3 regions of the Streptomyces sp. Xyl84 genome follow, and region 2 is predicted to be linked to each of the others. Evidence: predicted binding sites of a transcription regulator. Region 2 holds the regulator's gene; each other region holds the start of a gene.
What was found. Region 2 encodes HrcA, which represses chaperone genes, less so after heat shock. Its sites were predicted from a motif close to TTNGCACTCNGNNNNNCNGAGTGCNAA; they were not measured.

Region 1: a site for HrcA is predicted at 8,504-8,530, ahead of groES (co-chaperone GroES). Genes of this name have one in related genera too.
Region 3: a site for HrcA is predicted at 1,860-1,886, ahead of groL (chaperonin GroEL). Genes of this name have one in related genera too.

The regions. Positions count from the first base shown of each region.
Region 1 is NZ_AP029182.1:2,958,673-2,968,580, reverse strand. Features, by position in the region: gene AC6I72_RS12660 (beta-xylosidase/alpha-l-arabinosidase) at 1-724, opposite strand, end outside; gene AC6I72_RS12655 (carbohydrate ABC transporter permease) at 760-1,665, opposite strand; gene AC6I72_RS12650 (carbohydrate ABC transporter permease) at 1,670-2,566, opposite strand; gene AC6I72_RS12645 (ABC transporter substrate-binding protein) at 2,563-3,876, opposite strand; gene AC6I72_RS12640 (LacI family DNA-binding transcriptional regulator) at 4,041-5,069, shown strand; gene AC6I72_RS12635 (class I SAM-dependent methyltransferase) at 5,230-6,450, opposite strand; gene AC6I72_RS12630 (polysaccharide deacetylase family protein) at 6,541-7,506, shown strand; gene AC6I72_RS12625 (polysaccharide deacetylase family protein) at 7,503-8,351, shown strand; gene groES (co-chaperone GroES) at 8,677-8,985, shown strand; gene groL (chaperonin GroEL) at 9,103-9,908, shown strand, end outside.
Region 2 is NZ_AP029182.1:4,930,691-4,940,598, forward strand. Features, by position in the region: gene hemW (radical SAM family heme chaperone HemW) at 1-537, shown strand, start outside; gene AC6I72_RS21355 (DUF3097 domain-containing protein) at 558-1,364, opposite strand; gene AC6I72_RS21360 (MBL fold metallo-hydrolase) at 1,397-2,143, opposite strand; gene hrcA (heat-inducible transcriptional repressor HrcA) at 2,280-3,296, shown strand; gene dnaJ (molecular chaperone DnaJ) at 3,297-4,433, shown strand; gene AC6I72_RS21375 (nitronate monooxygenase) at 4,554-5,693, shown strand; gene AC6I72_RS21380 (16S rRNA (uracil(1498)-N(3))-methyltransferase) at 5,690-6,427, shown strand; gene AC6I72_RS21385 (VOC family protein) at 6,449-6,841, shown strand; gene AC6I72_RS21390 (S41 family peptidase) at 7,088-9,908, shown strand, end outside.
Region 3 is NZ_AP029182.1:4,008,171-4,018,078, reverse strand. Features, by position in the region: gene groL (chaperonin GroEL) at 74-1,696, opposite strand; gene AC6I72_RS17500 (cold-shock protein) at 2,090-2,293, opposite strand; gene AC6I72_RS17495 (MoaD/ThiS family protein) at 2,725-3,000, opposite strand; gene thrC (threonine synthase) at 2,997-4,289, opposite strand; SAM riboswitch class I at 4,307-4,480, opposite strand; gene AC6I72_RS17485 (glucosyl-3-phosphoglycerate synthase) at 4,704-5,648, shown strand; gene AC6I72_RS17480 (alpha,alpha-trehalose-phosphate synthase (UDP-forming)) at 6,179-7,612, shown strand; gene otsB (trehalose-phosphatase) at 7,656-8,525, opposite strand; gene AC6I72_RS17470 (DUF3263 domain-containing protein) at 8,576-8,836, opposite strand; gene AC6I72_RS17465 (ABC transporter substrate-binding protein) at 8,896-9,908, opposite strand, start outside.

The sequences.
Region 1 (9,908 bases), 2.0 Mb from region 2:
GCGCCATCTCGAAGGGCACCAGCGTGACGTCGGCGAACTCGCGGGCGCCCGCGCGGACCGGGGCCAGGTTGCGGGCGCCGGAGGAGGACGCGTATCCGGCGAAGTGCTTCAGGGTGGCGACGACGCCCGCCGACTCCAGGCCGCGCACGTAGGCGGTGCCGATCGTGCCGACCAGGTAGGGGTCCTCGCCGATGGTCTCCTCGACCCGGCCCCAGCGCGGGTCGCGGACCACGTCCAGGACCGGGGCGAGCCCCTGGTGGACGCCGAGCGCCCGCATGTCACGGCCGATGCGCGCCGCCATCTCCTCCACCAGCGGCGCGTCGAAGCTCGCGCCCCAGGCCAGCGGCACCGGGTACGCCGTGGCACCCCAGGCGGTGAAGCCGGCCAGGCACTCCTCGTGGGCGACGGCGGGGATGCCGAACCGGCCGGCCCGGGCGATGCGGCGCTGGGCCCGGCTCAGTGCGCGGGCCCCGGCCGCGGGGTCCACGGGGGCGGTGCCGAAGGAGCGGGTGAGCTGGCCCAGTCCCTGGGTGATCAGCTCGTCCCAGTCGTAGTCGGTGTTCATGTGCTGCTGGAGCGGGGCGACGCCCTCGCCGTCCGTGGCGGCACCCACCCACACGCCGTACAGCTGGGCCGTCTTCTCCTCCAGGGTCATCCGGGACAGGAGGTCGTCGACGCGGTCGGCGGCGGGCAGGGCGGGGTCCTGCCAGGAACGGGTGGTCATGGAACTCCTGTCGGAGACGTCGGTGGTGGGTGAGTTCACTTGCCGCCCACCCCCATCAGGCCCCCGACGAGGGCGCGCCGCGCCACCAGGTAGACGGCGAAGACCGGGATGCCGGAGAGGACGACCGAGGCGAGCAGGGCGGGGATGTTCACGCCGAACTGGCTCACGTAGTTGAACAGGCCGAGGGTGAGCACGCGCGGGCCGTCGGACTGGGTGAAGATCAGCGGGAAGAGGAAGCCGTTCCAGGCCTGCAGCGCGGCGTAGACGACGACCGTGCTGATGCCGCCCTTGGCCATCGGGATGACCAGCTGGAACAGCATGCGGGTCGTGGAGGCGCCGTCCAGCGCCATCGCCTCGTACATCTCCTCGGAGATGTCGCGCAGGGTGCCGGTGAGGATCAGCACGGAGACCGGCATGGCGAAGGCCGCGGTCGGCAGGACGACCGCGAGCAGGCTGTCGTACAGGTTCAGCTTGGCGATCATCAGGTAGAGCGGGACGACCACCGCCTGCGCGGGGATGGCCACGCCCAGCAGGAACAGCCGGAAGGAGGCTCCCGACCAGAAGGTGCGCGAGCGCACGGCCACGTAGGACAGCGGGACGCACAGGAGGAGGACGATGGCCACGACCGCGGCCGCGACGATCACCGTGTTGAGCAGCAGGTGGCCGAAGCCGTTGTGCAGGACGGTGTTGTAGTTGGCGAGGGTGGGGTGGGCCGGGGGCTTGAGGGCGTTGCCGCCCAGCGCCTCGTCCTGGCGGGTCAGCGAGGCCGAGATCATCGCGTAGATCGGGACGATGACGACGACCAGCCACAGCACCGAGCCGAGTCCGGCGAGCGGGTTGGGGCGCCTGGTCCAGTGGCGGCGGCGGCGCGCGGGGCCGCCGTCCGGGGTGCGCGGCGCGGTCCTCACCGGACGCGGACGCCGCAGCGTGTCGTGCGACACTGCGTCACATCCCTTCCCTGGTGCTGCGCATGGCGCCGAACCCGGAGAGCCGGACCAGCACGAGCGACAGTGCGGTGGCGGCCACGACGAGGAACGACGCGATGGCGCTCGCGTAGCCGAAGTCGTAGCTCTTGAAGCCCGCCTCGTACATCAGGTAGGGCAGGATCGCGGTGTCGGTGCCCGGGCCGCCCTGGGTGAGGATCAGCACGGTCTCGAAGTACGTCAGCGAGCCGACGACCATCAGCACGCCGGAGGTGGTCGCCGTGTTGCGCAGCTGGGGCAGCGTGATCGAGAAGAACTGGCGCAGGCGGCCGGCGCCGTCCATCGCCGCCGCCTGGTAGAGGACCTCGGGGATCTGCCGGGCCCCGCCCTGGTAGATCAGGGTGTGGAACGGGATGAACTGCCAGCCGCCGACGAAGACGATCGCCAGGAAGGCGCCGGAGGTGGAGCCGAGCGTGTCGCCGTGGATGATGCCGAAGTTCGGGTCGAGCAGCGCGTAGAAGAGCAGCGAGATCGCCGTCGAGGAGAGCAGGAACGGCACGAAGAAGACCGCCGACAGGATCGCGCGGTTGCGCTGGCGGCCCGCCGCCCAGACCCCGAGCAGCAGGGAGACCACCGTCTGGAAGGCCCAGCTGACCGCGGTCAGCACGACGGTCACCGTCAGGGACTGGGTCAGGCGCGGGTCGTGGATCAGCTTCTGCCAGTTGGCGAGGCCGACGGGCTGGGGGTCGCCCAGTCCGTTCCACTTGGTGAAGGACAGGTAGAAGGCCAGCGCCATGGGGGCGACGGCGAAGACCGTGAAGAACAGGACGGCGGGCAGCGCCCAGGCGGCGTGCGGACGGCCGGCCCGCACGCCCCCGCCCGGGCCGCCCTTCGTCCGGGTGGTGACCGCAGAACTCACTTCAGCCCCTTGAGCGCCGAGACGAACTGGTCCGGCGACGACTTGCCCACGAACAGCTTGTTGATCTCGGTGAGCATCGGCGTCTGCCAGCTCGGGTCGACCGCCTGGTCCCAGCTCAGGGTGAAGGCGGGTGCCTGCTGCACCATCTGGTACTGGAACTTGGCGAAGGCGGGGTTGGGGGAGGAGTCCAGCAGGGTGGCGGCCTTGGTCGTGGTCGGTACGTCACCGTTGGCGATCAGGTCCTTGGTGTAGGCCTCGGAGGCGCAGTCGCGCAGGAAGGCGACGGCCGCGTCCTTGTCGGAGACCCGGGTGTTCACGGACCAGTAGTTGGTGGGGTTGCCGACCACGTTGCGGATGTCGCCGGCGCCGCCCTCGTACTTCGGGAAGGCGCACCAGCCGAGCTCCTTCCTGGCGAAGTCCGGGAACTTGCCGAGCTGCGTGGAGTACTCCCACGAGCCCATCAGGTGCATCGCCGCCTTGCCCTTGGCGAACACGGCGGGAGCGCCGCCGTTGTTGTACGACACCGAGCTGTAGCCCTTGCCGAAGGCGCCGTCGTCGATGAGCTGCTTGACCGTCTCGGCCGCCTTCAGCACGGCCGGGTCGCCCCAGGCCGAGGCATCGCCGTTCCTGATCTTCTCGAAGACCTGCGGGCCGCCGATGCGGTCGAGCAGGTACTCCAGCCACATCAGCTCGGGCCAGGTGTCGGCGCCGCCGAGGGCGAAGGGGGTGATGCCCGCCTTCGTCAGCTTGGCATTGTTGTCGAGCAACTGGTCCCAGGTGGTGGGCGGTTGCAGCTTGTGCTCGGCGAACAGGGACTTGTTGTAGAAGAGGATCACCGGCTGCATGCCGCGCATCGGGATCCCGTAGTTGCGGCCGCCGAGCCCGCCCGCGGCGAGCACGGAGGGCAGGAAGCCGCCCTTGAGCGTCGCGTCGGACGTGATGATGTCGGTGAGGTCGACCAGCCGGCCGGCCTCCTGGTAGGCCTTGATGGAGCCGCCGCCCCAGTTGTAGAAGACGTCCGGCGCGTTGGGCGAGCCCATGGCGGTGCGCAGCTTGGCCGGGTAGTCGGAGGCGGGGATCTTCTGCAGCTCGACCTTGGCCTTGGCCTGCTTGGCCGTGGCCGACGCGTTGAACCGGTCGACCGCCTTGACCTGGATCTTCACCGCGTCGTCGCCGTACACCATCGCCGTGATGGTGCCGCCGCCCGAACCGCCCGAACCGCTGCCGGAACCGCAGGCCGTGAGCCCCGCGGCCGAGATCAGGGTGGTGGCGCCGGCGCCGAGGAACCAGCGCCTGCTGTAGGACTCCATGTGACGGCACCTCTCACGAAGGATCGCTCGGGCCGGACGCGGTGCCGACGGCACCGGGAACACGCCGGTTGCCCGAATGTTTCGGATGTGACTTCGAATGTTCCGGGAACGTAAGGCGTGCCGGGGGGTTCGTCAAGGGGTCGCGCAGAGATACGATCCCGGCCATGAAGCCGACCAAGACCCCCGCAACCCGCACCGCCACCCTCGCCGAGATCGCCCGCGAGGCCGGGGTGTCGGCTCCGACTGTTTCGAAGGTCCTCAACGGGCGCGCCGACGTGGCCCCGGCGACCCGCAGCCGCGTCGAGGACCTGCTGCGCGCCCACGGCTACCGGCGCAGGCGCGCCGAGGCCACCCGCTCGCCGCTGATCGACGTCGTCTTCCACGAGCTGGAGAGCGCCTGGGCGATGGAGGTCATCCGGGGCGTGGAGAACGTGGCGCGGGACGCGGGCCTGAGCGTCGTGCTCTCCGAGAGCGCGGGCCGGCTCACCCCCGGCCGGACCTGGGCGGACCAGGTCGCCGCCCGCCGCCCGCACGGCGTGGTCCTCGTCCTGTCCGGCCTCGACGAGTCCCAGCGGGCGCTGCTGACCAGCCGCTCCATTCCCTTCGTGGTGATGGACCCGGCCGGCGACCCGGGCACCGACGTGCCCTCGATCGGCGCGACCAACTGGCAGGGCGGGCTCGCCGCCACCCGGCACCTGGTGGAGCTGGGCCACACCCGCATCGGGGCCATCAGCGGGCCGTCCCGGATGATGTGCAGCCGCGCCCGGGTCGACGGCTACCGGGCGGCGCTGGAGACGGCGGGGGTGCGGGTCGATCCGTCACTGATCGTCACCGGCGACTTCCACCACGAGGCCGGCTACCGCCTGGGCCTGGAGCTGCTGCGCCGCCCGGACCGCCCGAGTGCGGTCTTCGCGGGCAACGACCTCCAGGCGCTCGGCCTGTACGAGGCGGCGCGGGAGCTGGGCCTGCGCATCCCGGAGGACCTGAGCGTGGTCGGCTTCGACGACCTGCCCGTGGCGCGCTGGGTGGGGCCGCCGCTGACGACCGTACGGCAGCCGCTCACCGAGATGGCGGAGGCGGCGGCGCGGCTGGTGCTCGACCTCGGGCGGGAGGAGGAGCCGCCGGCGGCGACACGGGTGGAGCTGGCGACGAGCCTGGTGGTGCGCAGCAGCACGGCGCGGCCGGGCGAGTGACCAGCCTGACCGCCTTCGAAACTTTCGAAGGCGGCCACCGGAAGGCGTCGGCGGGCGCCGGAAAGTCCAGGAAGGTACGGGAAGGCGCCGGCGGAGCCGCGGGAGGGCGGAGCCGGAGCCCGGCACGCCGCGGGCGTCGCCGCGGCGGGCGGACCTCCCGCTACGCGGCGGGGGCGGGGTGCCCCAGCAGCATCGTCGGGGCGCCCGCGACCCGGGTGAGGAACACCGTCATCGTGCCGCGCCCGTGCGGTTTCGGCAGCACCTTGCGGCGCAGCTCCTCCGGCTCCACGGCCGAGCCGCGCTTCTTCACGGTGAGCGTGCCGACCTCGTGCTCGCGCAGCAGCGCCTTCAGCTTCTTGACGTTGAAGGGCAGCCGGCCGGTGATCTCGTAGGCGGTCGCGTACGGGGTGGGGCGGAGCTCGTCGGCCGTGACGTAGGCGATGGTCTCGTCGACGAGGCCGCCGTCGAGTTCCTCGGCGACCTCGGCGACCAGGTGGGAGCGGATGACGGCGCCGTCGGGCTCGTACAGGTAGCGGCCCACCGGCCGCACCGGCGGGTCGGGCAGGCCGCGGCCGCGCAGGCTGTGCGGGCCGGGCAGCAGCGTCGCGCGCACCGTGCCCGGCTCGGTGCCGAACCAAAGCACCGCTTCCTTCACGTCCCCGCCGTCGGAGATCCACTCGGCCTCGGCCTGCGGCGCGACGGCCTCGTGCGGGATGCCGGGGGCGACCTTCAGGGCGGCGTGCGGCGCCTTGAGCGCGGCCTCCACGGCCCAGGACAGCGGTGGCGAGTACGCCTCGGGATCGAAGATCCGCCCACCCGCCGCCCGCCCGGCCCCTCGTCCGCCGCCGCGCCGGGCGGGATCCACGAACACGGCGTCGTACGACGAGGTGTCGACGTCCGTGACGTCCGCCTCGCGGACCTCGATGAGGGCGTCGAGCCCGAGCGCCGCCGCGTTGGCGCGGGCCGCCGCGGCCGTCACCGGGTCCCGGTCCACGGCCAGGACGCGGATCCCGGCGCGGGCCAGCGCGATCGCGTCCCCGCCGATGCCGCAGCACAGGTCCGCCAGGCAGGACACGCCCAGTTCCCTCAGCCGCGCCGCGCGGTAGGCCGCCACGCTCGCCCGGGTGGACTGCTCCACGCCGTTCGGGGTGAAGAACATCCGCTCCGCGTCCGCCGCCCCGAACTTCGCCGCCGCCCGCTGCCGCAGCCGGGCCTGTCCGAGCGCGGCCGAGACCAGGCCGGCGGGGTGGTCGCGGCGCAGCCGGGTGGCGACGGCGAGTTCGTCGGCGGGGGCGGTGCCGCGCACCTCCTCCAGGAGGGCGCGGCCCTCGGGGGTGAGGAGCGAGGCGAAGGCGTGCAGCGGGGCGAGTGGGTCGGTCACCGCCTCATTGTGGGCCAGTCGGTGGACGGTGTGGCGCCGGCCGCGGTGTCGCCTCGGGTTCGGGGCGGTGGCCTGCGAGGATCCGGCGCCATGAGTTCAGTAGTACAAAATGACAAAAATCGCCTCCAGGGCCTCGCGGGCCTTCCCGGCCGTCCGGGGCGTCCGGGGCGCAGGGCCGCCTTCCGTGCCTCACTCGCCGCCCTCGCCGTCGCCGCCGTCGTCTCCGGCTGCGACCGGCCGGGCACGCCGGTGGCCCCCGCCCCGGGCCAGCAGCGCCTCCAGGCGCCCCCCGCCCGCGCCCTCGACTCCTACGCCACCCGGCTCAAGGTCTCCGCCGCGGCCCGCACCGCCGCCGCCAGGCGCTGGGGCCTGAGCCAGGCCCCGCTCCTGCCCCCGCCGCCACCCGCCGTCAAGCCGAGGATCCACGCCCGCCCCGGCTTCGAGGTGGACCACCAGGAGGAGTGGGACCTGCCCCCGGTCTTCACCACCGTGCCCACCAAGGACAAGATCCTCTTCCTCACCATCGACGACGGCGCCGAGAAGGACCCCGCCTTCCTGCGCATGATGAACGACCTGAAGGTCCCCTACACGGCCTTCCTCAGCGACTACGTCGTCAAGGACGACTACGGCTACTTCCGCAAGGCCCAGTCCCTCGGCAACACCCTGAACAACCACACCCTGCACCACCCGTACCTGCCGGGACTGTCCTACGACGAGCAGCGGCACGAGATCTGCGACATGCAGGACATCATGCTCAAGCAGTTCGGCAAGCGCCCGCAGCTCCTGCGCCCGCCCTACGGCAACTACAACCAGGACACCCTGCGCGCCGCCAAGTCCTGCGGCATCAAGTACGCGCCGATCTGGAACGAGGAGGTCTACGTCGACCACTGGGAGTTCCGCGAGGACGACAAGCGGCTGCGCCCCGGCGACATCGTGCTCACCCACTTCCGCGGCCGCGGCGAGTGGGACGGCACCATGGTCGACGACATGCGCCGCTTCCTGAACTACGCGACCGCCAAGGGGTACGCGGTGGCCCGGCTGGAGGACTACCTGTGAGACCGCGGCCGTGGCCGCGGCGCACGGCCGCGGCACTGCTCGCGGCCGTGCTGCTGCTCCTGGCCGGCTGCGCCTCGTCCGTCGACCCGATCGAACGGCTGGGCCGCAAGGCCGCCCAGCGGGTACGGCCCACCGCCCCGGCCGCACCCCCGCAGCCGTACCGCCGCTGGGGCCTGACGGCGCCACTGCCCGCGGCCCCGCAGCCGCCGTCCCGCCCCGTCACCCGCGCGACGGCAGCCGCCGGCCGGGCCTTCGCACCGCCCCCGGTGGTCGACCACGTCGACACGCCCGACCGGGTCGTCTTCCTCACCTACGACGACGGCGCCGAACGCGATCCGCGGTTCGTCGACATGGTCCGCGAACTGCGGCTGCCGGTCAGCATGTTCCTCACGGACAGCGTCATCGGGCCGGAGTACGGGCACTTCGCGCGCCTGCTGTCGGTCGGCGCGGCCCTGGAGAACCACACCCTGGAACACCCGGCCCTGCGCGGCCTGCCCTACGCCGGCCAGCGCGCCGAGATCTGCGGCCAGCGCGACAAGCTGCACGCCCGTTTCGGCGTCCGCCCCCGCCTCTTCCGGCCGCCCTACGGCGTCTACGACACCACGACCCTGCGCGCCGCCGCCGACTGCCAGGTCACCGCCGTGGTGCTGTGGCGCGCCTCGATGACGGAGACCCGCCTGCGCTTCACCCGCGGCCGTCCCGCGCTGCGCCCCGGCGACATCCTCCTGGTCACCTCGGACGACGACGACCTGGACGGCCCGACACTGCGCGAACGCACCACACGCCTGCTGCGCGACATCGAGGCGCAGGGGCTGACGGTCGGAAGGCTGCAGGACTACCTGTGACGGATCGGCCCGTCCGGCGCTTGCGGACGAGGCCGACCAGGCCGGCCGGCGGGGGCCGGGAGCGGCAGTCCCCAGGGCCGCCCACCGCGGCGGACGGCATCTGCCCAAGCGCCCCTGAAGAGCCCGCCTTCCTCCGACGCGCCGCACGGCAATTGGCACTCCGCTTGACCGAGTGCTAATCGCGGTCATAGTCTCGGCTCTGGCACTCCCCACCGGAGAGTGCCAACAACGCGACGGGCAGGTCCGGCACCCGCGACGACGGATCGACCTGGTCGCCACCTCAGACAGTTAACCCCGTGAGATCTCCGAAGGGGGAGGTCGGATCGTGACGACCGCCAGCACCAAGGTTGCCATCAAGCCGCTCGAGGACCGCATCGTGGTCCAGCCGCTGGACGCCGAGCAGACCACGGCCTCTGGCCTGGTCATTCCGGACACCGCCAAGGAGAAGCCCCAGGAGGGCGTCGTCCTGGCCGTGGGCCCGGGCCGTTTCGAGGACGGCAACCGTCTTCCGCTCGACGTCAAGGTCGGCGACGTCGTGCTCTACAGCAAGTACGGCGGCACCGAGGTGAAGTACAACAACGAGGAGTACCTCGTCCTCTCGGCTCGCGACGTGCTCGCGATCATCGAGAAGTAAGTCACCTCAGCATTCCTGCTGTGAGCTGCGCCCCTGGCCCCCGCGACCGTTAAGAAGCCGGGCGTCCGGGGCGCAGTTTCTTTTTCACCCAAGATTTCCGAGAGGGCTCCCGCTGCCATGGCGAAGATCCTGAAGTTCGACGAGGACGCCCGTCGCGCCCTCGAGCGCGGCGTCAACAAGCTCGCCGACACGGTCAAGGTGACGATCGGTCCCAAGGGCCGCAACGTCGTCATCGACAAGAAGTTCGGCGCCCCGACCATCACCAACGACGGCGTCACCATCGCCCGTGAGGTGGAGATCGAGGACCCGTACGAGAACCTCGGCGCCCAGCTGGTGAAGGAGGTGGCGACCAAGACCAACGACATCGCGGGTGACGGCACCACCACCGCCACCGTGCTCGCCCAGGCGCTGGTGCGCGAGGGCCTGAAGAACGTCGCCGCGGGTGCCTCCCCGGCGCTGCTGAAGAAGGGCATCGACGCCGCGGTCAAGGCCGTCTCCGACGACCTGCTCGCCTCGGCCCGCCCGATCGACGAGAAGTCCGACATCGCCGCCGTGGCCGCGCTGTCCGCCCAGGACCAGCAGGTCGGCGAGCTGATCGCCGAGGCCATGGACAAGGTCGGCAAGGACGGCGTCATCACCGTCGAGGAGTCCAACACCTTCGGGCTGGAGCTGGACTTCACCGAGGGCATGGCCTTCGACAAGGGCTACCTCTCGCCGTACTTCGTCACCGACCAGGAGCGTATGGAGGCCGTCCTCGACGACCCGTACATCCTGATCAACCAGGGCAAGATCTCCTCGATCGCGGACCTGCTCCCGCTGCTCGAGAAGATCATCCAGGCCAACGCCTCGAAGCCGCTGCTGATCATCGCCGAGGACGTCGAGGGCGAGGCGCTCTCCACCCTCGTCGTCAACAAGATCCGCGG
Region 2 (9,908 bases):
GGCACCCGGCTCGCCCGCCGGATCCGCCGCGGCGAGGTCCCCATGACCGACGACGACGTGCACGCCGACCGGTACCTGATCGCCGAGGAGACGCTGTCCGCGGCGGGCTTCGACTGGTACGAGGTGTCCAACTGGGCCACCTCCGAGGCGGGCCGCTGCCTGCACAACGAGCTGTACTGGCGCGGCGCGGACTGGTGGGGCGCGGGCCCCGGCGCGCACAGCCACGTCGGCGGCGTGCGCTGGTGGAACGTCAAGCACCCCGGCGCGTACGCCGCCGCCCTGGCCCAGGGCCGCTCCCCGGGCGCCGGGCGCGAACTGCTCACCGAGGAGGACCGCCGGGTGGAGCGGATCCTGCTGGAGCTGCGGCTCAAGGAGGGCGCGCCGCTCTCCCTGCTGCGTCCGCAGGGCCTGGCCGCCTCCCGGCGCGCGCTGTCCGACGGGCTCCTGGAGCAGGGCCCGTACGACGCCGGACGCGCCGTGCTCACCCTGCGCGGGCGGCTTCTGGCGGACGCGGTGGTGCGGGACCTGGTGGACTGAGGCGCGCCGGGCCGGGGGAGCTACGCGGGTTCCGTCACGAAATCGATCAGCTGCTCGACCCGGCCCAGCAGCTCCGGCTCCAGGTCCTTGTACGAGCGCACCCGCGCGAGGATCTGCTGCCAGGCGGCGCCTGTGTTCTCCGGCCAGCCCAGCGCGCGGCAGACGCCCTTCTTCCAGTCCTGGCCGTGCGGGATCCGGGGCCAGGACCCGATGCCGAGGGAGGCCGGCTTCACGGCCTCCCAGACGTCGATGTACGGATGGCCGACGACCAGGGCGTGCTCGCTGGTCACCGACCCGGCGATGCGCCACTCCTTGCTGCCCGGGACGAGGTGGTCGACGAGGACGCCGAGGCGGGCGTCCGGGCCGGGCGCGAACTCGGCGACGATCGAGGGGAGGTCGTCGACGCCCTCCAGGTACTCCACGACGACGCCCTCGATGCGCAGGTCGTCGCCCCACACCTTCTCGACCAGCTCGGCGTCGTGCCGGCCCTCCACGTAGATGCGGCCGGCGCGGGCCACGCGCGCGCGTGCGCCGGGCACGGCGACCGAACCGGAGGCCGTGCGGGTGGGCCGTACCGGACCGGCGGCGGGCCTCACCAGCGTCACCGGCCGCCCCTCCAGCAGGAAGCCGCGCGGCTGGAGCGGGAAGGCGCGGTGCTTGCCGAAACGGTCCTCCAGGGTCACCGTGCCCGCCTCGCAGCGGATCACCGCCCCGCAGAATCCGGTCACCGGTTCCTCGACGACCAGGCCCGGCTCGGCCGCGACCTCCGGCACCGGCTGGGACTTCTTCTTCCAGGGCGGGGTCAGGTCGGCGGAGTACTGGCGCATTCGAGTGACGATAGGGAGATCCGGGGCGGTGATCAGCGCGACACGCCGAAGCGCTCGGCCAGCGCGTCCCGCTGGGCCCGGACGAAGGCCGCGTCGACCGCCGCGCCGTGCCCGGGGACGTACAGCGCGTCCTCGCCGCCCAGCTCCAGCAGCCGGTCCAGAGCGGCCGGCCACCGCTCGACCACGGCGTCCGGGCCCGCCTGCGGTTCGCCGGACTCCTCGACCAGGTCACCGCAGAAGACCACCGGCCCCCGGCCCGGTCCCTCACCGGGCACCACCACGGCGAGGTCGTGCGCGGTGTGCCCCGGGCCCACGTTCGCCAGCAGCACCTCCCGGCCGCCGCCCAGCGGGACGGTCAGCCGGTCGCGGACCTCGCGGCCGGGCCGCACCAGGGCCGCGGCGGCCTCCTCGGCCGCCCGCGCGTCCAGCCCCTGGCGCACCGCGTCCGCGCGCAGCTCCGCGCGCTCGCGCGCGTCGCCGAGCACCGCGCCCGCCCCCTCTGCGGCGAAGACCTCGGCCGCCCCCTCGAAGGCCGCCGCCCCGAAGACGTGGTCGAAGTGCAGGTGCGTGAGCGCGAGAAGAGTCACACGGCCGCCCGTGATCTCGCGTGCCCGCGCACGCAACCGCGCGCCCTCCGCGACGGACGCCCCCGGGTCCACCCACAGCACGGCACCGTCCCCGACGACCAGTGCGGCCGTGCAGTCCCACACCGGCAGCCGCACCCGGCCCACGCCCTCGGCCAGCCGCTCCCACCCCAGGTCTTCCCAAGTCACCGTCATACCCGGACGCTAGCGTTGCGCGGACCAGTCTTGCCCCCGGTGTACCCGACGGCCGTACACTGGGCCGGGGGATGCTGGCACTCGTATGCGCCGAGTGCCAGGCGGGAACCGAGTGACGACTCTGGAGGTGTGCGCGATGCTCAGCGAGCGAAGGCTGCAGGTGCTGCGTGCCATCGTCCAGGACTACGTCGGCACCGAGGAGCCGGTGGGGTCCAAGGCCCTCACCGAGCGGCACAACCTCGGCGTCTCACCGGCCACCGTCCGCAACGACATGGCCGCCCTGGAGGACGAGGGCTTCATCGCCCAGCCGCACACCAGCGCCGGCCGCATCCCCACCGACAAGGGGTACCGCCTCTTCGTCGACAAGCTCGCCGGGGTCAAGCCGATGACCGCGCCCGAGCGGCGCGCCATCCAGAACTTCCTCGACGGCGCGGTCGACCTCGACGACGTGGTGGCCCGCACGGTGCGGCTGCTGGCGCAGCTGACCCGGCAGGTGGCCGTGGTGCAGTACCCCTCGCTGACCCGTTCGACCGTCCGGCACGTGGAACTGCTCTCGCTCGCGCCCGCGCGGGTGATGCTCGTGCTGATCACGGACACCGGGCGGGTCGAGCAGCGGATGATCGACTGCCCGGCGCCGTTCGGCGAGACGTCCGTGGCGGACCTGCGGGCGCGGCTGAACAGCCGGGTCGCGGGCCGCCGCTTCACGGACGTGCCGCACCTGGTGGAGGATCTCGCCGACGGCTTCGACGTGGAGGACCGGGGGACGGTCGCCACCGTGCTCTCCGCCCTCCTGGAGACCCTCGTCGAGGAGAACGAGGAGCGGCTGATGATCGGCGGCACCGCCAATCTGACCCGCTTCCCCCACGACTTCCCCCTCACCATCCGGCCCGTTCTGGAGGCGCTGGAGGAGCAGGTCGTCCTGCTGAAGCTGCTCGGTGAGACACAGGATCCGGGCATGACCGTGCGCATCGGTCACGAGAACGCCTACGAAGGACTCAACTCCACGTCCATCGTGTCGGTGGGCTACGGTTCGGGCGGCGAGGCAGTCGCCAAGCTCGGCGTGGTCGGACCGACCCGCATGGACTACCCGGGAACGATGGGAGCGGTACGCGCAGTGGCACGGTACGTCGGACAGATCCTGGCGGAGTCGTAAGTGGCCACGGACTACTACGCCGTTCTCGGCGTGCGCCGCGACGCGTCGCAGGATGAGATCAAGAAGGCGTTCCGGCGGCTCGCGCGCGAGCTCCACCCGGACGTCAACCCGGACCCGAAGACCCAGGAGCGGTTCAAGGAGATCAACGCCGCCTACGAGGTGCTGTCGGACCCGCAGAAGAAGCAGGTCTACGACCTCGGCGGCGACCCGCTCTCGCAGTCCGGCGGGGCCGGCGCGGGCGGCTTCGGTGCCGGTTCCTTCGGCAACTTCTCCGACATCATGGACGCGTTCTTCGGCACGGCGTCGCAGCGCGGGCCGCGCTCGCGCACCCGGCGCGGCCAGGACGCCATGATCCGGCTCGAGGTCGAGCTGGACGAGGCGGCCTTCGGCACGACGAAGGACATCCAGGTCGACACGGCCGTCGTGTGCACCACCTGCAACGGCGAGGGCGCCGCGCCCGGCACCACCGCGCAGACGTGTGACATGTGCCGCGGCCGCGGCGAGGTCTCGCAGGTCACCCGGTCCTTCCTGGGCCAGGTCATGACCTCCCGGCCCTGCCCGCAGTGCCAGGGCTTCGGCACCGTCGTGCCCACCCCGTGCCCGGAGTGCGCCGGCGACGGCCGCATCCGCGCCCGCCGCACGCTGACGGTGAAGATCCCGGCCGGTGTGGACAACGGCACGCGGATCCAGCTCGCGGGCGAGGGCGAGGTCGGTCCCGGCGGCGGCCCGGCCGGTGACCTCTACGTCGAGATCCACGAGCTGCCGCACGCCACGTTCCAGCGCCGCGGCGACGACCTGCACTGCACGGTCACCATCCCGATGACCGCGGCGGCCCTCGGCACCAAGGTGCCGCTGGAGACGCTGGACGGCATGGAGGAGGTCGACATCCGGCCCGGCACGCAGTCCGGCCAGTCGATCCCGCTGCACGGCCGCGGCGTCACGCACCTGCGCGGCGGCGGCCGGGGCGACCTCATCGTCCACGTCGAGGTCCAGACCCCCACCAAGCTCGACCCGGAGCAGGAGCGCCTGCTGCGGGAGCTGGCCGAACTGCGCGGCGAGGAGCGCCCCCAGGGGCAGTTCCAGCCCGGGCAGCAGGGCCTTTTCTCCCGGTTGAAGGACGCGTTCAACGGCCGCTGAGGCCGGCTGAACGCCCTGCGGCCGCACCGGAGGCGGCCACCGACGCCGGTGGCCGCCTCCGGCACGTGCAGGCGGACGCCCGGATTCGGAGCCGTACGCGGGACGTGACACCATGCGGTCATGTCCTCCGCATTGTCCGCGCTGACCGATCTCTTCCCCCGTCCGATCGTGCAGGCTCCGATGGCGGGCGGCCCGGCGGGGCCGCAGCTCGCCGCCGCGGTGTCCGAGGCCGGCGGGCTGGGCTTCCTGGCGGCCGGGTACAAGACGGCGGACGGCATGTACCAGGAGATCAAGCAGATGCGCGGGCTGACCGGCCGCCCCTTCGGGGTGAACGTCTTCATGCCCCAGCCGGAGCACCCCGGTGCGGGCACCGGCTCCGCCAAGACGGCCTACGCCGCGCCCCCGTCCGGCGCCGTGGACCTCTACGCGCAGCAGCTGGCCGGTGAGGCCACCTGGTACGAGACGGAGCTGGGCGACCCCGAGTGCGGGCGCGACGACGGCTACGAGGTCAAACTCGCCGTCCTGCTCGACGACCCGGTCCCCGTGGTCTCCTTCCACTTCGGCGTCCCCACCCGCCAGGTCATCGACTCCCTGCACCGTGTCGGCACGTACGTCCTGGCCACCGCGACCACCGTCGACGAGGCGCTGGCCGTGGCGCGGGCGGGCGCGGACGCGGTGATCGCCCAGGGAGTGGAGGCGGGCGGCCACCAGGGCACCCACCGCGACCGGCCGGAGAACGACGGCGCCGGCATCGGCGTGCTCTCCCTGGTCACGCAGATCCGCGAGGCCGTGGACCTGCCGGTCGTCGCCGCCGGCGGCATCATGCGCGGCAGCCAGATCGCCGCCGTCCTCGCGGCCGGAGCGAGCGCCGCGCAACTCGGCACGGCGTTCCTCGCCACCCCCGAGTCCGGGGCGCACGCCCTGCACAAGCAGGCCCTGACCGACCCCGTCTTCCCGCACACCGAGCTGACCCGCGCGTTCTCCGGGCGGCCCGCCCGTGCCCTGGTCAACCGCTTCGTACGCGAACACGGCCCGTACGCGCCCGCCGCCTACCCCGAGGTCCACCACCTCACCTCGCCGCTGCGCAAGGCCGCCGCGAAGGCCGGCGACCCGCAGGGCATGGCGCTGTGGGCGGGCCAGGGCCACCGCCAGGCCCGCGCACTGCCCGCGGGCGAGCTGGTCGAGGTGCTGGCGGCCGAACTGGACGCCGCCCGGCGGGAGTCGGCGGCCGGTTCGCGCAGGGGAGGCGATGCGCGATGACCGCACCCGTGTTCGTGGCCGGCCGGCTGGAGGACGGCCCGGGCCAGTTCGTGCTGGACGGCGCCGAGGGGCGGCACGCCGTCTCGGTGAAGCGGCTGCAGCCCGGCGAGCGGGTCGTGCTCACGGACGGCGCCGGACGGTGGGCCGAGGGCGAGGTGAGCGCCACCGAGGGCAAGGACCGGCTCGTCGTGCAGCTGGGCCCGGTGAGCGAGGAAGCCCCGCCCTCACCCCGGATCACCGTCGTCCAGGCCCTCCCCAAGGGTGACCGCGGTGAACTGGCCGTGGAGACCATGACGGAGGTCGGTGTCGACGCGATCGTGCCCTGGGCCGCCTCCCGCTGCATCACCCAGTGGAAGGGTGAGCGGGGACTCAAGGCGCTCGGCAAGTGGCGGGCCACCGCCCGCGAGGCCGGCAAGCAGTCGCGCCGCGTCCGCTTCCCCGAGGTCGCGGACGCCGCGACGACCAAGCAGGTCGCCGCGCTCCTCGCCGAAGCGGACTTCGCCGCCGTGCTCCACGAGAGTGGCCGGGAGCGGCTGGCCACCGCCCACCTCCCTGCCCGGGGAGAGATCGTGCTGGTCGTGGGACCCGAAGGCGGCGTCTCCCCCGAGGAGTTGGCGCTGTTCGCGGAGGCCGGCGCCGGGCCCTACGTCCTCGGGCCTACTGTGTTGCGTACATCGACCGCCGGCACCGCCGCCGCGGCCCTGCTCCTGGGCCGCACGGGCCGCTGGTCCTGACCGCGCCAGGGGGGAAACACCGTGGAACTCACCCAAGTACGGCTCCTCGTCACCGACTTCGCCGCCTCCTACCGCTTCTACGCCGACGTGCTCGGCCTCGAGCCGCAGTCCGGCGCGGCGCAGGGGCCGTACGAGAAGTTCAGCCCCGCCACCGGGTCCGCGGGCATCGCCCTCCAGGACCGGGCGATGATGGCACAGGTGCTGGACGAGCTGGGCGACACCGCCGGCGGGCACCGCTCCCTGGTGGTGCTGCGGGTGGACGACCTGGACGCCTGCTGCGCGGAGATCACCGGCCGCGGCGCCACGCTGCTGCACGGCCCGGCCCCCCTGACGGACCGGATGCGCGTCGCCCACCTGAAGGACCCGGAGGGCAACCTGGTGGAACTCCAGGAGTGGCTGCGGCCGCGCTCCTGACCGCGCGCGGGCACGCACGGCGCACAGGTGGCCGTATGCGCTCCACCGCCCACGGCGGACCGGTGACACCCTGCCGGGCATGGGGGCATCGAGACGGTTCCGGCACCTGCCGGGCGGACGGCGGGCGCCGGCCCCGGCCGCAGCGGTACGACGCGCGGTCAGCGGCGGGCCGGGCGGAGCGCGAAGTGATCACCGAAGTGATCCGTTCCCCTGTCCGTGACCGCGGGCCCTGCGTAGGGTGATCGGGTGACTCAGTCCGCATCCTCCGCATCGACCGTACCGTCCGCCTACCTCCGTTTTCCGCACCTGCACGGGGAGTTGGTCGCCTTCACCGCCGAGGACGACGTGTGGCTCGCGCCGCTGGACGGCGGGCGGGCCTGGCGGGTCAGCGGCGACAACGTGCCGGTGAACCACCCGCGCATCTCGCCCGACGGCACCACCGTCGCCTGGACCTCCACCCGTGACGGCGCCCCCGAGGTGCACGTCGCGCCGGTCGACGGCGGGCCCGCCGAGCGCCTCACCCACTGGGGCAGCTGGCGCACCCAGGTGCGGGGCTGGACGCCCGGCGGCGAAGTCCTCGCGATCAGCACCCAGGGCCAGGCCAGCCTGCGCCGCACCTGGGCCCGCGCCGTCCCGCTGGACGGCTCGGAGGCCGCCGTCCTGCCCTACGGCCCGGTCGGTGCCGTCGCGTACGGGCCGCACACCGTACTGCTGTCCGCGACCATGGGCCGGGAGGCGGCCTGGTGGAAGCGGTACCGGGGCGGCACGGCCGGGAAGCTGTGGATCGACCCGGAGGACACCGGCGAGTTCGTACGGCTGCACGAAGACCTGGACGGCAACCTCGAGTACCCGCTGTGGGTGGGGGACAGGGTCGCCTTCCTCTCCGACCACGAGGGCACCGGCGCGCTGTACTCCTCCCGGGCCGACGGCTCCGAACTGCGCCGCCACACTCCTCTGGACGGCTTCTACGCCCGGCACGCCGCCACCGACGGCACCCGGGTCGTGTACGCGAGCGCCGGTGAACTCTGGCTCCTGGACGACCTGGACGGCGCCGAACCGCGCCGCCTCGACATCCGGCTCGGCGGACCGCGCGTCGACCTCCAGCCCCACCCGGTCAACGCCGGCCGCTGGTTCGGGTCCGCCGCCCCCGACCACACCGCCCGCGGCAGCGCCGTCGCCGTCCGCGGCGCCGTCCACTGGGTCACCCACCGCTCGGGCCCGGCCCGCGCGCTGGCCGCCGAACCCGGCGTCCGCACCCGGCTGCCGCGCACCTTCCGCGCCGACGGCGAGGAGTGGGTGGCGTGGGTGACCGACGCCGAGGGCGAGGACGCCCTGGAGTTCGCGCCCGCCACCGGCCTCGCCCCCGGCGCCACCCCGCGCCGCCTCGCCGCCGGACAGCTCGGCCGGGTCCTGGAACTGGCCATGGCCCCCGACGGCAGCCGCGCCGCCGTCGCCTCCCACGACGGCCGGCTGCTCCTCGTCGAACGCGAGACCGGCGAGGTCCGCGAGGTGGACCGCAGCGACAACGGCGACGTCACCGGCATCGCCTTCTCGCCCGACTCGGCCTGGATCGCCTGGTCCCACCCGGGCCCGAGCCCGCTCAGCCAGCTCCGCCTGGCCAACACCACCGACCTGTCGGTCACCGAGGCCACCCCCCTGCGCTTCCAGGACTACGCGCCCGCGTTCACCCTGGACGGCAAGCACCTCGCCTTCCTCTCCCACCGCTCCTTCGACCCGGTCTACGACGAGCACGTCTTCGACCTGGCGTTCGTGGAGAGTTCCCGCCCGCACCTGATCACCCTGGCCGCGACCACACCGTCCCCGTTCGGGCCGCAGCGCCACGGCCGCCCCTTCGAGTCCGCCGACAAGGACGAGACCCCCGAGGGCGAGGGCACCCCGGCCACCCGGATCGACCTCGAAGGCCTCGCCGACCGGATCGTGCCCTTCCCGGTCGAGGCCGCCCGCTACTCCAACCTGCGCGCCGCCCGCGACGGCGTGCTGTGGCTGCGCCACCCGGTGACCGGCGTGCTCGGAGCCTCCCGCGCCACCCCCGAGGACCCGGACCCGAAGACCGAGCTGGAACGCTACGACCTCGCCCAGCAGCGCATCGAGCACCTCGCCGCCGACGCCGACCACTTCGAGGTCAGCGGCGACGGCAAGCGCGTCCTGCTGTGGTCCGACGGCAAACTCAGGGTCGTCCCCAGCGACCGGCGCGCCTCCGGCGACGAGGACAGCGACTCCAACATCACCGTCGACCTGGGCCGGGTGCGCCAGACGGTCGACCCGGCCGCCGAGTGGCGGCAGATGTACGAGGAGACCGGCCGCATCATGCGGGACCACTTCTGGCGGGCCGACATGAACGGCGTCGACTGGGACGGCGTCCTCGACCGCTACCGGCCCGTCCTGGACCGCGTCGCCACCCACGACGACCTCGTGGACCTGCTCTGGGAGGTGCACGGCGAACTCGGCACCTCGCACGCCTACGTCACCCCGTTCGGCGCCTTCGGCGACGGCGCCCGCCAGGGCCTGCTCGGCGCGGACCTCTCCCGGCACGAGGACGGGAGCTGGCGCATCGACCGGATCCTGCCCTCGGAGACGTCCGACCCGAACGCGCGCAGCCCGCTCGCCGCGCCCGGCGTCGCGGTCCGCGCCGGGGACGCCGTCACCGCGGTCGCCGGCCGGCCGGTCGACCCGGTGACCGGCCCCGGCCCGCTGCTGGTCGGCACGGCCGGCAAGCCCGTCGAGCTGACGATCTCGCCCGCCGGCGGCGGGGAGGCGCGGCACGCCGTCGTGGTGCCCCTCGCCGACGAGGAGCCGCTGCGCTACCACGCCTGGGTCTCCGACCGCCGCGCCTACGTCCACGAGAAGTCCGGCGGCCGGCTGGGCTACCTGCACGTCCCCGACATGCAGGCGCCCGGCTGGGCGCAGATCCACCGCGACCTGCGCGTCGAGGTGGCCCGCGAGGGCCTGGTCGTGGACGTGCGGGAGAACCGCGGCGGGCACACCTCCCAGCTCGTCGTGGAGAAACTGGCCCGGCGCATCGTCGGCTGGGACCTGCCGCGCGGCA
Region 3 (9,908 bases), 920 kb from region 2:
CACGCCCGAGGGCGGCACCCCCTGTCTCCAGGGAGTGCCGCCCTCGGCAAGGACGAGCCTGATCCGCGCGGGATCAGAAGTCCATGTCACCGCCCGGCATGCCGCCCGGAGCGGCCGCGGCGGCCTTCTCCGGCTTGTCGGCGATGACGGCCTCGGTGGTGAGGAACAGCGCGGCGATCGACGCGGCGTTCTGCAGCGCGGAGCGCGTCACCTTGGCCGGGTCGATGATGCCCTCGGCGACCAGGTCGACGTACTCGCCGGTCGCGGCGTTCAGGCCGTGGCCCGGGGTCAGGTTGCGCACCTTCTCCACCACGACACCGCCCTCGAGGCCGGCGTTGACGGCGATCTGCTTCAGCGGGGCCTCGAGCGCCAGCTTGACGGCGGCGGCACCGGTGGCCTCGTCGCCCTCCAGCTCCAGCTTCTCGAACACCTGGGAGGCCTGCAGCAGGGCCACGCCACCACCGGCGACGATGCCCTCCTCGACGGCCGCCTTGGCGTTGCGCACGGCGTCCTCGATGCGGTGCTTGCGCTCCTTCAGCTCCACCTCGGTGGCGGCACCGGCCTTGATGACGGCCACGCCGCCCGCGAGCTTCGCCAGGCGCTCCTGGAGCTTCTCGCGGTCGTAGTCGGAGTCGCTGTTCTCGATCTCGGCGCGGATCTGGTTGACACGGCCGCCCACCTGCTCCGAGGAGCCGGCACCGTCGACGATGGTGGTCTCGTCCTTGGTGATGACGACCTTGCGGGCCTTGCCCAGCAGGTCGAGGGTGGCGTTCTCCAGCTTGAGGCCGACCTCCTCGGAGATGACCTCGCCGCCCGTGAGGATGGCGATGTCGCCGAGCATGGCCTTGCGGCGGTCGCCGAAGCCCGGGGCCTTGACGGCGACGGACTTGAAGGTGCCGCGGATCTTGTTGACGACCAGGGTCGACAGGGCCTCGCCCTCGACGTCCTCGGCGATGATCAGCAGCGGCTTGCCCGACTGCATGACCTTCTCCAGGAGCGGGAGCAGGTCCTTGACCGAGGAGATCTTGGAGTTGGCGATGAGGATGTACGGGTCCTCGAGCACCGCCTCCATGCGCTCCATGTCGGTCGCGAAGTAGGCGGAGATGTAGCCCTTGTCGAAGCGCATGCCCTCGGTGAGCTCGAGCTCCAGACCGAAGGTCTGCGACTCCTCGACGGTGATGACGCCTTCCTTGCCGACCTTGTCCATGGCCTCGGCGATCAGCTCGCCGATCTGGGTGTCGGCAGCGGAGATGGAGGCGGTGGAGGCGATCTGCTCCTTGGTCTCGACCTCCTTGGCCTGGTCGAGCAGGGCGGCGGAGACGGCCTCGACGGCCTTCTCGATACCGCGCTTCAGGGCCATCGGGTTGGCACCGGCGGCCACGTTGCGCAGGCCCTCGCGGACCAGGGCCTGGGCGAGCACGGTCGCGGTGGTCGTACCGTCACCGGCGACGTCGTCCGTCTTCTTGGCGACTTCCTTGACCAGCTCGGCGCCGATCTTCTCGTACGGGTCCTCGAGCTCGATCTCCTTGGCGATGGAGACACCATCGTTGGTGATCGTGGGCGCGCCCCACTTCTTCTCGAGGACGACGTTGCGACCCTTGGGGCCGAGCGTCACCTTGACGGCGTCCGCGAGCTGGTTCATGCCGCGCTCGAGGCCGCGCCGCGCCTCCTCGTCGAACGCGATGATCTTGGCCATGTGAAGTGGTCCCTCCAGGACTGGGGGTGATTCCTTCGGACCGCGCCCGCGCCCGCGACGGACGGCTCGCCGGCCTTGTGGTTCCTTGCCCCACACGGCCTGCGGGCCTCACCGACCCGGTCCTTCGTTGTCACTCTCACCTTCAGAGTGCTAACGCCAATGATTAGCACTCGGCATGCCCGAGTGCAAGGTCCGCCCGCGAAGCGGGCTCGATGAGGGGTGGTGGTCGGGTGACGGGAGGGCGCGCGCGCCGGGGGTGCGCGCGTACCGGATCAGCCGGGGACGAACGGGGGCCGTGCCGGTCGGGCGGGGCGGCCGGGCGGGGCGGCCGGGCGGGAACGGACGAAGGGCCCACACCCCCGTGGGGGTGTGGGCCCTTCGTGTGACGTACGTTCAGGCGGTGACGCGAACCATGTCGGCCTGCGGGCCCTTCTGACCCTGCGAGATCTCGAACTCGACCCGCTGGCCCTCTTCCAGCGTGCGGTAGCCGTCCATCTGGATCGCGCTGTAGTGGACGAAGACGTCCGCACCACCGTCGACCGCGATGAAGCCGTACCCCTTCTCCGCGTTGAACCACTTGACGGTGCCCTGAGCCATGCCTAACTCCCCTATTACTGGCCCTTGCACAGATCCGCACTTCGCGGATCCGGGTCAGACCTCACCCCCCGTGGATCGGGGGCGTGCGCCGGAACGCGTCGACCGCGGCTGAATGTATCTGTCCAACTGCCGTCTGCAACAGGTCAATCGGACGAGAATTCCGGGCGGGAGCGGTCCGGAATGTGACGAGAATTCAGTCGATCCCCGGGCAAGTCGGGCCCCACAAAGCACGACAAATGCCGCAGAATACCCGCGCATTTTGGCTGCTTCTCATCGGCGGGCGGCAGGAATCAACAGGCGCTCATCCCGAAGATCAGGGGCGCGTTCCCCAACTCTACCGCGCTCAATCACATGGAATTGCCCCCTCCGCTTCTCTCGCGGAGGGGGCAATTCACGGCACGCTCGGTGAGCGCCATTACCTACGGTAATGGTCAGCCGCCGGCGACCGCCGGGATGATCGAGACGCCGGCGCCGTCCGGGGTCGCCGTCTGGAGGCCCTGCTCGAAACGCACGTCGTCGTCGTTGACGTAGACGTTGACGAAGCGGCGCAGCTTGCCCTGGTCGTCCAGCACGCGCGCGGCGATGCCCGTGTGGTTCTTCTCCAGGTCGGAGATGACATCGGCGAGCGTGGCGCCCTCGGCGCTCACCTCGGCCTGCCCGCCGGTGTAGGTGCGCAGGATGGTGGGGATGCGAACGGTCACGCTCATGATGCGAGGCCAGCCTCTCGGAAGGAGTCCAGGGTCGGGCGGATGGTGGCGGTCAGACCGGTGCCGGCCACCGCGTCCAGGGTCTTCAGGCCGTCACCCGTGTTCAGGACGACGGTGGTCTTCGTCGGGTCGAGGACGCCGGCCTCGATCAGCTTCTTCGTGACACCGACCGTCACACCGCCCGCGGTCTCCGCGAAGATGCCCTCGGTGCGGGCGAGCAGCTTGATCGCGTCGACGATCTGCGCGTCCGTCACATCCTCCACCGCTCCGCCGGTGCGGCGCGCGATGTCCAGCACGTACGGCCCGTCGGCGGGGTTGCCGATGGCGAGGGACTTGGCGATGGTGTCCGGCTTCTGCGGCCGGACGACGTCGTGCCCGGCCTTGAAGGCGGTGGACACCGGCGAGCAGCCCTCGGCCTGCGCGCCGAAGATCTTGTACGGCTTGTCCTCGACCAGCCCGAGCGCGATCAGCTCGCGCAGGCCCTTGTCGACCTTGGTGAGCTGCGAGCCGGAGGCGATCGGGACGACGATCTGGTCCGGCAGCCGCCAGCCGAGCTGCTCGCAGATCTCGTACGCCAGCGTCTTGGAGCCCTCGGCGTAGTACGGCCGCAGGTTGACGTTGACAAAGCCCCAGCCCTCGCCGGCCGGGTCGCCGATCAGCTCGGAGCAGAAACGGTTCACGTCATCGTAGTTGCCCTCGATGCCGACGAGCTCGCCGCCGTAGACCGCGGCCATGACGACCTTGCCCTGCTCCAGGTCGTGCGGGATGAACACGCACGAGCGCAGGCCGGCGCGGGCGGCGGCGGCGCCGACGGCACCGGCCAGGTTGCCGGTGGAGGAGCAGGACAGGGTGGTGAAGCCGAAGGCACGGGCGGCCTCCAGGGCCTGGGCGACGACGCGGTCCTTGAAGGAGTGCGTCGGGTTGCCGGAGTCGTCCTTGACGAAGAGCTTGCCGGCGTCGACGCCGAGTTCGGCGGCGAGGTGGTCGGCCTGGACGAGCTTGGTCCAGCCGGGGTTGAGGTTCGGCTTGCCGGCCACGTCGGCGGGGACGGGCAGCAGCGGGGCGTAGCGCCAGATGTTCGCCGGACCGGCCTCGATCCTCTTGCGCAGTTCCTCGGTGTCGTAGCCCGAGAAGTCGTAGGCGATCTCCAGCGGGCCGAAACACTCCTCGCAGGCGAAGACCGGGCCCAGCGGGACGCGGTGACCGCACTCGCGGCAGCTGAGCGCCGCGGCGGGGCCGAGGTCGACGGAGGGGGTGTCGGTGCTGGTGGCAACTGTCTGCACAGCCATGGAGGCGAGGCCCTTTCTCCTCATCTTCCTCACGACGCATCTCGCCGTGAGACGGATTTGGCACCTTCCCTAGCCGGGAGCCCCGCGGTGGCGAGCGGACGGCTGACGTACAGCGATCCGTCGGTACGAGACCGGCTGGAGGGTTGCCGGGGCTTCATCGGGCCGTGTCCCTCTGCCCCTCTGGATGAGCGGTATTCGGTTGAGGTCCTGCTGTTGTGTCCCGCTGCGCGATCACGCGGTGGCAGGTCGCGGCGACCCCGGCATGCGAGCGTCGTCCGCGTTGTTCAAGACTGTAACCGACGGCCAGGACGGGGCGAGACGGTCGTCCGAACCGCGAGACAGATCACACGATGATGTGATCCGGGCCGGGCAGCGGGCCGCGGCGAGCCGAGCAGGAGTGAGGAGTCACCGACCGTGCTGGAAGAAGTCGAGCGCTGGCTGAGGACACGGTCCTGGTCCGTCGCCGATCGGCCGCTCGACGGCGTGCTGGCCGCCAAACGCGCGAGCGGCTCCTCGGTCAGCGTCGTGCTGCCCGCGCTGAACGAGGAGGAGACGGTCGGCGACATCGTCTCCGTGATCCGCCGCGACCTGATGGCGCGGACCCCGCTGGTCGACGAACTCGTCGTGGTCGACTCCGGCTCCACCGACCGCACCTCGGCGGTGGCCGCCGCGGCGGGCGCCCGGGTGGTGCACCGCGACGCGATCCTCCCCCGCATCCCCGCGGTGCCCGGCAAGGGCGAGGTGCTGTGGCGCTCGCTGCTGGTGACCCGCGGGGACGTCGTCTGCTTCGTCGACGCCGACCTGCGGGAGTTCTCCGCCGACTTCGTCACCGGCATCGTCGGGCCGCTGCTCACCGATCCGGAGGTGCAGCTGGTCAAGGCGATGTACGACCGCCCGCTGGGCACCGCCGCCGGGCAGGGCGGCCGGGTCACCGAGCTGATGGCCCGGCCGCTGCTCAACATGCACTGGCCGCAGCTGGCCGGATTCGTGCAGCCGCTCGGCGGTGAGTACGCGGCCCGCCGCTCGCTGCTGGAGCAACTGCCGTTCCCCGTCGGGTACGGCGTCGAGCTGGGCATGCTCGTCGACGCGCTGCACCTGGTCGGCCTGGACGCGCTCGCCCAGGTGGACGTCGGCGAGCGCATCCACCGCCACCAGGACGGGCAGGCGCTCGGCCGGATGTCCGCCGCGATCTACCGCACCGCCCAGCTCCGCCTGGCCCGCGGCCACCTGCTCCGCCCCTCGCTCACGCAGTTCGAGCGGGGCGCGGACGGCTTCGAGCCGCGTACGTACTCGGTGGACACCGAGGAACGCCCCCCGATGACGGAGATCGCGGAGTACGCGGCCCGCCGGGTGGCCTGACCCGAAGCGGGCCGGGGGCGCATCGCCAGGACCCGGCGCGGGCCGCCGGACGGGTGACCTGAACCCGCGCCCGGCCGCCGGACGGGGGCGGGACCCGGTGCCGGGCCGCCGGACGCGGCCGGGAGCTGATGCGGGCCGCCGGACGGGTGACCTGAACCCGCGCCCGGCCGCCGGACGGGGGCGGGACCCGGTGCCGGGCCGCCGGACGCGGCCGGGAGCTGATGCGGGCCGCCGGGCGGGGTGACCTGAACCCGAAGCGGGCCAGGGCCGAGGACCGCCGTGCGGCGATGGCCGGTACCTGGTGCGCGCCGCGGGGCGGGCGGTCCGCACCTGCACCGGGCCCCCGGACGGGTGGCCTCACCGGAGGGGGCCGCGGGGCGGGTGCCCGGGCCCTGGTGCGGGCCTTCGCGCGGGTGACCGGACCCGGGTGCGGGCCGCGACCGGACGGGTGGCCGGGACCGGGCCCGCGGCGGGGGCGGGCCGCCGCCGCGTACGTTTGAGCGTTCGAAAGCCGGGCTAGGTTGAGGACCATGGCTGCAACGCACGGTGCCGAAGTGCTGGTCGCGTCCAATCGCGGGCCGGTTTCGTACGATCTGCGCGAGGACGGCTCCCTGCACGCGAAACGCGGCGGCGGAGGGCTGGTCTCCGGTCTCTCCGCGATCGGCCCGGACGCGGGCGCGGTCTGGGTGTGCGCCGCGCTCGGCGACGCCGACCGGGAGGCCGTACGGCGCTTCGAGGACGGCCGGCGGCTGCCGGCCGAGGACACCGGCGGCCAGCGGGTGCGGATGCTCGACATCGCCCCGGACGTCTTCTCCGACGCCTACAACGGCATCGCCAACTCGGTGCTGTGGTTCGTCCACCACATGCTCTACCAGACCCCGCTGGAGCCCGTCTTCGACGCGGAGTTCCGGCGCAAGTGGGCCTCGTACGAGGCCTACAACCGGGCGTTCGCCGAGGCGCTGGCCGAGGAGGCCGCCGAGGGCGCGGCCGTGCTCGTGCAGGACTACCACCTCACGCTGGTCCCGGGCATGCTGCGCGATTTCCGGCCGGATCTGCGGATCGGGCACTTCTCGCACACGCCGTGGGCGCCCGTGGACTACTTCCGGATGCTCCCCGACGACATCGCCGAGCAGGTGCTGCGCGGCATGCTGGGCGCGGACCGGCTCGGCTTCCTCACCCAGCGGTGGGCGGACGCCTTCGCGCAGTGCTGCGAGACACTGGCCGGCGGGCTCGGCGGCACCCGCGTCGGGGTGCACGGACTCGGCGCGGACGCGGAGTTCCTGCGCGAACGCTCGCACCGGGCCGACGTCAAGGAGCGGATGGCGGCGCTGCGCGAGGAGATCGGCGCCGCCCCGGACGGCGGGGCCCGCCGGACGATCGTCCGGGTGGACCGCACCGAGCTGTCGAAGAACATCGTGCGCGGGCTGCTGGCGTACCGGCAGCTGCTCCAGGACCGCCCCGAGTGGCGCGAACGGGTGGTGCACGTCGCCTTCGCCTACCCCTCACGGCAGGACCTCGCCGTCTACCGGGAGTACACGGCCGAGGTGCGGCGGCTGGCGGAGGAGATCAACGAGCGGTTCGGCACGCCCGGGTGGACGCCGGTCGTCCTGCACGTCAAGGACGACTTCGCCCGCTCGCTCGCGGCCTACCGGATCGCGGACGTGGCGCTGGTCAACCCCATCCGGGACGGGATGAACCTGGTCGCCAAGGAGGTCCCGGTGATCTCCGACTCGGGGTGCGCGCTGGTGCTGTCCCGGGAGGCGGGCGCCTACGCCGAGCTGGGCGAGGACGCGCTGGTGGTCAACCCGTACGACGTGGCGGGCACGGCGGCGGCGCTGCACGAGGCGCTGAGCATGCCCGGCACGGAACGGTCCGAACGCACGGGCCGCCTGGCCGCGGCGGCCACCGCGCTCCCGCCGGCCCAGTGGTTCCTGGACCAGCTGCACGAGCTGAACGCGGGCTGACCCGGTCCTCCACCGCCCCGGGCGCCCGCGCCGGCCCCGGGGCTCAGGCGTGCGCCGCCAGGGCGCCGAGGAGTTCCACCACTCCCGCCGGGCCCGGGACCACCAGGTCGGCCCGCTCGGACAGTTCGGTCACCTCCGTGCTGCCGCTGCACACCAGGACGCCCGGCAGACCGTCGGAGCGGAGCTTGTCGAGGGCGGTGAAGGCGGGCAGGTCGCCGAGGTCGTCCCCGGCGTAGAGGACGGAGCCCGCGCCGAGGCCGCGGACGAGGTCCAGGAGGGCGACGCCCTTGTCCATGCCCGGCGGGCGCAGTTCGAGGACCATCCGGCCGGGTTCGACGATCAGGCCGTGGCGGGCGGCCAGGCCGGCGAGGGGTTCGCGCAGGGCGTCGAAGGCGGCCTGGGGGTCCTCGGCGCGGCGGGTGTGCACGGCCAGGGAGCGGCCCTTCTCCTCGACCCAGGTGCCCTGCCAGGCACCGATCCGGTCCAGGAAGCCGGGCAGCTCGGCGCGGACGGCGGCGACGCCGGGGTGCGGGGCCGGGGCGGTGACGGTGCCGGTGGCCGCGTCCCAGCGTTCGGCGCCGTAGTGGCCGAGGACGACGAGGTGGTCCAGGCCGGGGACGCCGGCGAAGCCGCCGTGCCGCACCGCCACCCCGGCGGGGCGGCCGGTGACCACCACCACGGCGGCCACCTTCGGGGCGAGCGCGGCCAGGGCGGGCACCGCGCCCGGCTGCGCCCTGGCCTGGTCCGGGTCGGGCACGATCGGTGCGAGCGTGCCGTCGAAGTCGAGCGCGATCACCGCGCGCTCCGGCCGCGCGAGCAGCGCGGCGAGCCCGTCCCGTCCGGCCCGCGTGACGGGTGTCGGCAGGGCGGGGGCGTCGGGGGCGGGGTTGGTCGAGTCGGTGTCGTGGCCCATACGCCGAACCTATCCACACACGGCCGGGCCCACTCCTCGGCGGCCGCGGCTCAGCGCTCCGACCGTCGCGCCTGACGCACACGGCGCAGCCGGTTGACGGTCACCGGGTCGTGCGCCAGGGCGCGCGTGTCGTCGAGCAGGGCGTTGAGGAGCTGGTAGTAGCGGACCGGGGAGAGCCCGAGTTCCTCGCGTATCGCGCGCTCCTTCAGGCCGGGGCCGGTGAAGCCCCGCCGCTCCAGGGCGAGGATCTCCCGCTCCCGCAGCCCGAGACCCGGCTCCCGCTCGCCGCCCGCGTCGTCGTCCACGTCCATACGGGCACGGTAACCCCGGCCACCGACAACGCGGCGGGCGGAGCCCGGACCCGGCCGGCTCAGCCCGCGTTCTCCCTGGCCTCGGCCTCCGAGGCGAGGGTCTGGAGCTGGTTGAGGACGCCCGTCGGGTCGCCGCCGGGGGTGACCGTGCCGCCGATGCGCTTCTTGACCTCGGCGCTGACCTGCGCCCAGGACGTCTTGCCCGCCGGGTAGAGCTGGGCGAGGGACAGTTCCTGGAGGAACGGCCACAGGTTCTTGTCCTGCGGGGCCGCGGCCATCGCCTCGGAGGCGGAGGTGGTGACGGGCAGCAGGTCGTACTCGCGGGAGAAGTCCAGGACGTTCTTCTCGCTGTAGACGAAGTCGAGGAAGTCCCCGATCTCCTTCTTGTGGCCGCCCTTCTTGAAGGCCATCATCCAGTCGGTGACGCCCATGGTCGCCTTGGGCGTGCCGTCCCTGCCCGGCACCGGCACCATGCCGAACTTCACGCCCGCCTGCGTGGCCTTCTTCATCAGCGTGGGGTGGCCGTTGAGCATGCCGACCTGGCCCTTGGCGAAGGCGTCGAAGGCGTCGGCGCGGTTGAGCTTGCCGGGCGCGACGGGACCGGTCAGGCCCTTGCCGACCAGTTCGTCCTTGAGCCAGGTGAACGTCTCGGCGTTCTGCGGGGAGTTGATGGTGTACGTGCCGATGTCGTCGGTGTAGCCGGCGCCGCCGCTCAGCAGCCACTGCATCGTCTCGGCCTGCGCCTCCTCGGGGCCGAGCGGCAGCGCGTAGGGGTACTTCACGCCCTTGGCCTTCAGCGCCTCGGCGTCGGCGGCGAGCTGGTCCCAGGTCCTGGGCGGGGTGAGGTCCGCCTGGGAGAAGAGCGTCTTGTTGTAGAAGAGCACGCGGGTGGAGGCGGCGAACGGGATGCCGTACTGCAGGTGGCGCACCTGCCCGGCCTCGGAGAGCTGGTCGAGGAAGTCGGCCTGCACGGCTATGGAGAGCAGGTCGTCCGCCTTGTAGAGCAGGTCCTGGGAGGCGTAGTCGGCGTACGCGCCGATCTGGGCCATGTCCGGCGGGTCCCCGGCGTCGA